Regions from separate parts of the Pseudovibrio sp. Tun.PSC04-5.I4 genome, predicted to be linked through region 3. Evidence: predicted binding sites of a transcription regulator. Region 3 holds the regulator's gene; each other region holds the start of a gene.
What was found. The regulator HrcA, encoded in region 3, represses chaperone genes, less so after heat shock. The targets are predictions, from matches to a motif close to GTTAGCACTCNCNNNNNGNGAGTGCTAAC.

Region 1 (3,281 bases), 2.6 Mb from region 3:
CCGCGCAGTTTGTTAACAACCAGAGTTGCCAGTGCTTCACCTTCAACGTCTTCTGCAATGATGAGCAGCGGACGGGAAGACTGAACAGCGCTTTCAAGGATAGGCAGAAGTGGCTGTAGGTTGGTCAGCTTTTTCTCGTGAAGGAGAATAAGTGGCTTTTCCAGATCAGCAACCATCTTTTCAGCGTTGGTTACGAAGTAAGGAGACAGGTAGCCGCGGTCGAACTGCATGCCTTCAACAACTTCAAGCTCAGTCTCAAGGGACTTAGCTTCTTCAACGGTGATAACGCCTTCGTTGCCAACGCGCTGCATTGCTTCAGCAATATCCTGGCCGATCTGAGCGTCGCCGTTAGCAGAGATTGTGCCAACCTGTGCAACTTCGTCGGTAGAAGAGATAGACTTAGAACGAGCAGTCAGATCTGCAACAGCAGCTGCAGTTGCCATGTCAACGCCACGCTTCAGGTCCATTGGGTTCATGCCAGCGGCAACGAACTTTGCACCTTCTTTAACGATAGCCTGCGCCAGAACAGTCGCAGTTGTTGTACCGTCACCAGCGATGTCGTTGGTTTTGGAAGCAACTTCACGCACCATCTGTGCGCCCATGTTTTCAAACTTGTCTTCAAGTTCGATTTCTTTTGCAACAGAAACGCCATCTTTAGTGATGCGTGGTGCGCCAAAAGCTTTGTCTAAAATAACATTACGGCCTTTAGGGCCCAATGTTACTTTTACAGCGTTTGCAAGGATGTCTACGCCGCGGATCATTTTGTCGCGGGCATCAGAACCGAATTTGACTTCTTTAGCAGCCATGGTTTTGTCTCACTTAAATTCTTGAAAAACAGAAGGGATCGTAGGGTCTCAACAATGGCTTGGAATTAAGCCAGGATACCCATGATGTCGGATTCCTTCATGATCAGCAGCTCTTCGCCGTCGATCTTAACTTCAGTACCGGACCATTTGCCGAACAGAACGCGGTCACCAGCTTTAACGTCGATAGCGATGAGCTCACCATTGTCTTTGCGTGCGCCAGTGCCAACAGCGATAACTTCGCCTTCCTGTGGCTTTTCTTTTGCAGTGTCAGGAATGATGATGCCACCAGCTGTTTTTGCTTCAGACTCAATGCGGCGAACGACAACGCGGTCGTGTAGTGGACGAAACTTCATAATTGCTTTTTTCCTATCATGCGCGAGCGCCCCTTGTAGGCAGCGCCCGGACGCGAAGGTTAGTGGGTGATGCTCTAAGCTTCACAGTCTTAGCACTCCCAAAGGCAGAGTGCTAACAACCGACTTTTGATGTAGGTTCCCCCATTGTTGTAGTCAAGGAGAGCCCGGCAAAAAAATAGCTCAGAACCATATAATTCTGCGATTACTGCAAAAAATTGGGGGTAATCCGGGAGAGAGTTTGGTTTTACAAGACCAAAGAACTAGGCGGTGAGGAAGGCCGGTGAGGACCGGAATCAGAACAAAATAAAAGCTGGCTCTCCAAAAAAGCCAGCTTCATGAATGCGATATCTAGCTGAAGAACTACTTAGTTCTGCAGCGGTGTAGCTTTCATTAAAAACGGAAGTTCAAAACTTCCTGATTTTTCAGAGTTTTCATCGTTAAACCGAACTTTTAACACGTACTCACCAGCCTGAAGGCCTTGCAGGTTGAAGCTCAGGGAACTCTGGTATTCACGAATCCGACTGAAGCTTTCGGAGTGTAGTTCTGCAAAATCATCCTGTGAAGCGAGAACCTGGCCCGTCGTATTGCGCAACTCAAAGTCAACGCTCAGATCAATCATGAATTGACCATTTTGCTCCTGATAGGCGTAACCAAGAGGTTCAGCATATACAATCAGAGGATCGCCGCTCTGGAATTCAGCAGATACCAGTGGAGTGTAAGAGCCGTACCCTTTGGCCGGAAGGGCGATGAACTTTGCTGATGTGAAAACAAGGCTTTGCTGTTTCCAAGCTGTATTATATGCGCTTTGGGCGGTGACAAAGTTAGGTGTCAGTTGAGCCGTTTCAGCGGCAATCGCAGCACTTCCCAACAAAGTGCCAACGACTACGGTACAGGCAGCGGCACTTATGCATGCCGCCATCCCTCTTTTATTGAATGGCATTTTTAGTCCCCTAGAGCCGTCGGTATAGGTACCGTGGCACTCACCAATTTGTTGGCGGTGGTATAGCCCTTAAATTTTGGGGAGACAATACTGCGTCATTTCGTGAAGCTGCTTAGGGGAGGTTCACGGCCATGTTCCTGATGCAATGGTTAAGAATTTGCCGAAGCACTCCGTTAGAGGCTCGCACGATCTGCCCAGGATTGGCGCTTTCTGTAGATCGTCGAGGGGCTGATTTCCAGCGCAGCAGCAGCAAGCGCAATATTGCCATCAAAAGTTTCAAGTGTCGTCTCAATGATCTGCTTTTCCTGAAACCACAAAGGCTCGATAGAACGGCCTGACGAGAACGCATATTCAGTCGCGCTGATGGAAATGTCAGATTGGATGGAAGCCGGATTGGATTGGAGGAGAGGGGAGAGCATACTCTCAGTAACCTCAACGCCTTCATTCATGACGACCAGTTGGCGTACGACATTCTCTAGTTCGCGAACATTGCCCGGCCAGCTATGTTGCAGCAACAAGGCCTCTGAACCTGTTGAAAATCGCTGAAAACCGCGCTTTTCTTCTCCCGCATATTTTCGAAGGAAGGTCAGTGCGAGTGTCGGGATATCTTCTCGGCGCTCGCGCAGAGCTGGAAGCCGGATTGGCAAGACGTGAAGGCGATAGAATAAGTCCTCGCGGAAACGGCCTGCGGTAATCTCGGCTTTTGGGTCGCGATTGGTCGCGCAAATCACACGCAAATCGAGTGACCGGACTTTATGCTCTCCAACCCGCTGGATTGTTCCCGTCTGTAGGAACCGAAGAAGTTTGCTCTGCAGGCACAGTTCCATTTCTCCAATCTCGTCAAGAAAGAGAGTACCACCATCAGCAATTTCCGCCGCCCCAGCTCTTGCTTCATCCGCCCCTGTAAAGGCTCCACGCACATGACCGAAGATCTCGGACTCCATCAGGTTGACAGGAATTGCTCCACAGTTGATTGCGACAAAAGGACCAGCCTTTCTGGCAGATCTGGCGTGGAGAGCCTGTGCACATAGCTCCTTACCAGTCCCTGATTCTCCAGTGATGAAGGCGGGCGCGCTGGATGTTGCCATCCGGTCTATCTGTCCATAAACCGTCTGCATCCGATTTGAGGTTCCAACGAAACCTTCAAACTGTGTTGCGGACACGTCGCTTCCAACCCTCTGA
Region 2 (3,281 bases), on a different contig from region 3:
CCGGCGTCTGGCAAAAACACTTACCTATCTGCTGCTGATCTTTGGGATATTTCCAGCGCTGATTTATGGGGCGTTTTTTGTCGATAGCCGAGTGTGCTGGAGCGGTCCGCCGTTTTTCGCGCAGCAAGAAACACTGGTGCGTTCCTTTTTTCATGAGATCTATCCAGATGTGCAGCAAGACCAAGTGAAGATCACCACGGTGCAGGTGGCAAGAGATCGTGGCGAGGAAATCGCTGTGGGCATTCCAGATAATTGGCTTCAGGCAAAAGCAGATGAAAATGCGGTTTATCTGAGTTCCTTTGATCGCGGCAATGGCCCCTTATTTTTATATTACAGGCCAGAGCATGCTTGGAATGTAGAAACTAGGTACTCATACCAGTTGCCCCACACTAAACGGCTAACTGGTTGGGCTTTTTTTGATTCCTGTGGTATTTATCTGGCAAGATTTGGGTAGGTAAGCATATGTTTGTAAATATTGGCGGAACTGAATATCGGGTTGACAGCGTAACAGATTTAACTTCAAGGGCTGTGACTGATCTTTACAATACCGGTCGTTTGAATGATCGGTATACGTTTAATCATGCCGGGGCGGTAACGGTTTACGTACCCCAGATTAGTGTGTTTGAGGACACCTATCTTGGGCGGCTGATTGACCCGGGTTTTTTACCGGGCATTCAGGCTCTTTTGAATGGCGACCACAAAACTGATTTTCAGTCCTTTCTTTCGCAAAAAATGCCGTCCAAACTTGCCGAACTAAACGCAAACGGTTCGGTGACATTAAAACTTGGAGAGTTTTTTGACGACGACCTCTTCAAAGGCCCCAGAAAATGGAATACGCCTTTCGAGCATGGTGGATTCGGGATAGGCGAAGATCAATATGTTGATTTTGCCTATGTGCTGGGTACGCAGAACTTCACCCTTGATCCAGATTACACCGAAATCACGCTGAACCAGGGACGTAGGGCTGAGAGGAACGGTAGCCCGTCATAAGAAATTTCAGCAGACATCATGTAAACAGAGGATAAGGATATATGGACATAGAACAGCAAAATAACTGTTACCAAACAGCTACATAACGATATATGCTCAAGAACATGTCGTACAGTTTTCAATTGGTTAAACTGTAATAGATCATGCGCCGTACTTTCTGCGGAGCCATGCGAAACACACTGCATAAGTAAATCGTTTCGCATATATGTTTTGCATCAAAATATCCCTTAAGTTTCAGTCTCATCGCCAGCATTTCAAAACTCAGGACTTTTGCAAAAATCGCCTCTTATGACGGTCTGTCGTTCCGCTCAGCCCTACGTCCCGGGAAGGAGCAGTCCATTCCATTACCTTTGTTGGAACGAACCCTAACTCCGATCCTCCTATATTTTTTCGAACTCTCCTTGACAAAAAAAGGGAAACTACATCAATTGTCGATTGTTAGCACTCTGCCTTTGGGAGTGCTTGAGACCATAAAGATTAGAGCATTACCTATTAACCTTCGCGTCCGGGCGCTGCCTCCTGGGGGCGCTTGCGCATGAGAGAAAAAAACGATTATGAAGTTTCGTCCACTACACGACCGCGTTGTCGTTCGCCGCATTGAGTCTGAGGCAAAAACATCTGGTGGCATCATCATTCCTGACACTGCAAAAGAAAAGCCACAGGAAGGCGAAGTTATCGCTGTTGGCACTGGTGCACGCATGGACAATGGTGAGCTCATCGCTATCGACGTTAAAGCTGGTGACCGCGTTCTGTTCGGCAAATGGTCCGGTTCCGAAGTTAAGATTGACGGCGAAGACCTGCTGATCATGAAGGAAACCGACATCATGGGTATCCTGGCTTAATTCCAAGCCCTCGTTGAGACCCTACGATCCCTTCTGTTTTTCAAGAATTTAAGTGAGACAAAACCATGGCTGCTAAAGAAGTCAAATTCGGCTCTGATGCCCGCGACAAAATGATCCGTGGTGTAGACATCCTTGCAAACGCTGTAAAAGTAACACTCGGTCCTAAAGGCCGTAACGTTATTTTAGACAAATCTTTCGGCGCACCACGCATCACCAAAGATGGTGTGGCTGTTGCGAAGGAAATCGAACTTGAAGACAAGTTCGAAAACATGGGCGCACAAATGGTGCGTGAAGTTGCTTCCAAAACCAACGACATCGCTGGTGACGGTACAACAACTGCGACTGTTCTGGCGCAGGCTATCGTTAAAGAAGGTGCAAAGTTCGTTGCTGCTGGCATGAACCCAATGGACCTGAAGCGCGGCGTAGACATGGCAACTGCAGCTGCTGTTGCAGATCTGACTGCACGTTCTAAGTCAATCTCCTCTACCGACGAAGTTGCACAGGTTGGCACAATCTCTGCTAACGGCGACGCTCAGATCGGCCAGGATATTGCTGAAGCAATGCAGCGTGTTGGCAACGAAGGCGTTATCACCGTTGAAGAAGCTAAGTCTCTTGAGACTGAGCTTGAAGTTGTTGAAGGCATGCAGTTCGATCGCGGCTACCTGTCACCTTACTTCGTGACCAACGCTGAAAAGATGATTGCTGACCTGGAAAAGCCGCTTATTCTCCTGCACGAGAAAAAGCTGACCAACCTACAGCCACTTCTGCCTATCCTTGAAAGCGCTGTTCAGTCTTCCCGCCCGCTGCTCATCATTGCAGAAGACGTTGAAGGTGAAGCACTGGCAACTCTGGTTGTTAACAAACTGCGCGGCGGCCTGAAAATTGCTGCTGTTAAGGCTCCAGGTTTCGGTGACCGTCGTAAAGCAATGCTTGAAGACATCGCTATCCTGACTGGTGGTACTGTGGTTTCTGAAGACCTCGGCATCAAGCTGGAAAACGTTACTATCGAAATGCTCGGCACTGCTGACAAGGTGAACATCTCTAAAGAGAACACCACTATTGTTGACGGTTCTGGCGTTAAAGCTGACATCGAAGCACGCGTTGCTCAGATCAAAGCTCAGATCGAAGAAACTACTTCTGACTACGACCGTGAAAAGCTGCAGGAACGTCTTGCTAAGCTTGCCGGTGGTGTTGCAGTTATCCGCGTTGGTGGTGCAACTGAAGTTGAAGTTAAAGAGAAAAAAGACCGCATCGACGATGCCCTGAACGCAACACGTGCTGCTGTTGAAGAAGGTATCGTACCAGGTGGTGGTTGTGCTCTGCTTCGTGCAAAAGCTGCTGTTGCGAAGATTTCTTCTGACAACGTTGATATTGAAGCTGGTATCAAGATCGTTCTTCGCGCTCTTGAAACCCCACTTCGCCAGATCGCTGAAAACTCCGGCGTTGAAG
Region 3 (3,281 bases):
GAGGAATCCTCGATGTAGTCGAGATCAGCAACAGGTGTGCCCTCATAGATGCCACAGGAGACAGCAGCGATGTGATCTTTGAGAACTTTCTCAACTTTGATCATGTCGCGTGCTTCCATCCATGCCAAACAGTCATGAAGAGCAACCCAGGCGCCGGTGATGGAGGCTGTGCGTGTGCCGCCGTCTGCCTGAATAACATCACAATCGATTGTGATCTGACGCTCGCCGAGAGCTTCCAGATCCACCACAGCGCGCAAAGAACGACCGATTAGGCGCTGAATTTCCTGCGTACGGCCAGACTGTTTGCCAGCAGAAGATTCACGGCGCATACGATCGTTTGTTGCGCGTGGCAACATGCCGTATTCAGCTGTTACCCAGCCACGGTTCTGTCCGCGCAACCACGGCGGAATCCGCTCTTCCAAACTTGCTGTACACAGTACGTGCGTATCGCCAAACTTGATCAGGCAAGAGCCTTCAGCGTGTTTTGAAACTCCGCGTTCCAGGCTAACTGCGCGCATTTCATCAGGTGTACGTTTGGATGGACGGTTCAAGGTAAGCTCCCTCAGGTTGCTTAATAGCGATAAATTCACGAAAGATATTGGTGGTCTTTTAGCTGCGCTTTGCCGTTTGCGCAAAGGCTGCTTTTGGTTTGAGGCGCGATTTTGTGCTTAAAATGAGTTTTACTGGTTCAATTGCGGTGTGATAGGGAGGTAAAGTGGTCTTGAGCCGTGCTCTCAAGCCAGCACATGGTGTGGAGACCTACGAACGTGACGAGTATACTTCCATCTGTTCCGCTTGAAGATCTTGACCAGCGATCTCGCGAGATCTTCCGCAGAATTGTAGAGAATTATCTGGATACCGGCGAGCCCTCGGGCTCCAGAACTCTCGCACGCGGTCTCACGATGTCGCTGTCTCCGGCCTCTATCCGCAATGTGATGGCAGATCTGGAACACCTCGGCCTGCTTTATTCGCCGCATACCAGTGCGGGGCGCTTACCAACACAATCCGGCCTCCGCCTTTTCGTTGATGGCTTTCTGGAGGTTGGCGATCTTTCTAAGGAAGAACGCGAAAACATTGCCGTACAGGTGAAAGCCAACGGAGACGGCAAGACAACCGAGCAAGTGCTGACAGAGGCCAGCCAGATGCTTTCCGGCCTTAGTCGCGGGGCAGGGGTTGTTCTTTCCCACAAGACGGATGCAGCGCTCCGGCACATAGAGTTTGTGCAGATCGAGCCGCTGAAAGCCCTTGTTGTTCTGGTGAGTGAGGATGGTTCTGTTGAGAACCGCGTGGTTGATCTTCCTCCCGGTTTGCCACCATCAGCCCTGACAGAGGCTAGCAATTACCTCAATTCCATTATCCGCAACCGGACGCTGATTGAGGCTCAAACAGAGCTGATTCGACAGCGAAACGAGTTCCAGAACGAGTTGGATGTGCTCACCTCCAAGGTGGTGGATGCGGGCGTTGCTGTTTGGGGTGGAGACAACAGCAATCCGGGGACGTTGATTGTTCGAGGTCGCTCCAATCTGCTGGATGAGCTTGGGGCAAAAGAAGATTTAGAGCGTATTCGCTTGCTGTTTGATGACCTTGAAAACAAGAGCGAGTTAATCCGCTTGTTGGACCTTGCCAAAGATGGCGAAGGCGTACGTATTTTTATCGGGTCAGAAAACAAGCTGTTCTCGCTTTCTGGTTCCTCCTTGATCGTTTCCCCATACCGCGATAGTGAACAACGCGTTGTGGGCGTTCTTGGTGTGATTGGCCCAACCCGCCTCAACTATGCGCGTGTTATTCCCATGGTGGACTACACAGCCCGACTTGTAAGCCGCCTCATCGGCTAGAATACTGGAGTTTTCCTTGCTTTCCCTCACATCTGCCGAACTGGAACGTTACGCTCGCCACATCGTTTTGCGGGATGTGGGAGGACCTGGACAACAAAAGCTGAAAGCGGCCCGCGTTTTGGTGATTGGCGCAGGCGGTCTTGGTGCGCCGGTGCTGCAATACCTGGCTGCTGCCGGCATTGGCACACTCGGTATTGTTGATGATGATGTCGTGTCACTTTCCAATCTTCAGCGCCAAATCATTCACGACACAGAAAAATTGGGTGAACCCAAGGTTGCCAGTGCAGCTGAAGCGATCGCGCGGCTGAACCCGAATGTGCGCGTTGTTCCGCATCCAACACGAATTACCGGCCAGAATGCCATGGCGCTGATCAACGATTACCATATCGTGGTTGATGGCTCCGACAATTTCGCAACCCGCTACCTCGTTTCGGATGCGTGTTTTTATGCAGGACGCCCGTTGGTAACAGCTGCTGTTGGGCAGTTTGACGGGTCCGTTACGCTCCTGAAACCATTTGTGCAGGACGAAGAAGGCACCTACATCAACCCAACCTATCGCTGCTTGTTCCCGAACCAACCGGAGGCTGGCTCTATTCCAACCTGCACGGAAGCTGGCGTTTTGGGCGCATTGACGGGGCTTGTTGGCACACTTCAAGCTTTGGAAGTGATCAAAGAAGTGGTTGGTTTTGGTGAGGGCTTGATTGGTCGCCTGCTGCTGGCTGACACGTTGAACATGCATTTCGAGACCATCAAATACAAACGCTCCCCAAGGAACCCACTCAATGGCGATAATCCCAAGATTTGGGCAGAAATGCTGGAGAGCTAAGACTTACTCGTTGCCAAAAGAACACGGCGGAGAATTGCTTCCCCGCCGTTCCGGCCCCTCCACCACAGTGGGACCTAGCCTCACCCGTTAAAGAGAGCATCGAGATGAGCGTGATACTCTCTTTTGAGGTTTAGAACGTCTTTGCCAGACTGAGTTTGAACGCACGGCCTTTGCCCGTAATTCCACTCAGGTGTGATTTGTATTTCTGGTCAAAGATATTGGTAATGCTTCCGCGAATTTCCGTAGCAGCCAAGATGCCATCCTCTGGCTTCCAGCTCAGCTGTACTTGATGAAGCGCGTAACCGGGCGTGCGATCATCTGCATCTTCCACCCTGTTCTGCGGCGCGTAAAAATTTGCCCGCCAAGACATATCCAGATTGTACTCAGCAAACTTGTACCCTGCCTTCAGGAAGGCATTATCTGCAGCAACGCTGCTTAGGTGCGTCTTTGCTGTGAGGTTGTCTCCTCTGGTCAATGTTGCGCCCATAGAGCCGTACCAGTTGTTCGATGCGTACCCTGCTTCCAGCTCAACTCCCTTTAAACGAGCTTCATCAATCGATGTCGTAATTGATTTGCCGGTAACGTGGTCGCGCGTGGTGTAGAGATAATCATCAATCCGG

Region 1: groES (co-chaperone GroES) is a predicted target of HrcA. The motif match lies at 1,248-1,276, and genes of this name have one in related genera.
Region 2: groES (co-chaperone GroES) is a predicted target of HrcA. The motif match lies at 1,428-1,456, and genes of this name have one in related genera.

Annotation. Positions count from the first base shown of each region.
Region 1 is NZ_FNLB01000006.1:386,619-389,899, forward strand. Features, by position in the region: gene groL (chaperonin GroEL) at 1-806, opposite strand, end outside; gene groES (co-chaperone GroES) at 872-1,159, opposite strand; gene BLS62_RS06820 (hypothetical protein) at 1,524-2,099, opposite strand; gene BLS62_RS06825 (sigma-54-dependent transcriptional regulator) at 2,273-3,281, opposite strand, start outside.
Region 2 is NZ_FNLB01000008.1:483,228-486,508, forward strand. Features, by position in the region: gene BLS62_RS29780 (hypothetical protein) at 1-454, shown strand, start outside; gene BLS62_RS29785 (hypothetical protein) at 463-990, shown strand; gene groES (co-chaperone GroES) at 1,545-1,832, shown strand; gene groL (chaperonin GroEL) at 1,898-3,281, shown strand, end outside.
Region 3 is NZ_FNLB01000006.1:2,968,786-2,972,066, forward strand. Features, by position in the region: gene rph (ribonuclease PH) at 1-551, opposite strand, end outside; gene hrcA (heat-inducible transcriptional repressor HrcA) at 747-1,835, shown strand; gene BLS62_RS19070 (HesA/MoeB/ThiF family protein) at 1,852-2,661, shown strand; gene BLS62_RS19075 (TonB-dependent receptor domain-containing protein) at 2,792-3,281, opposite strand, start outside.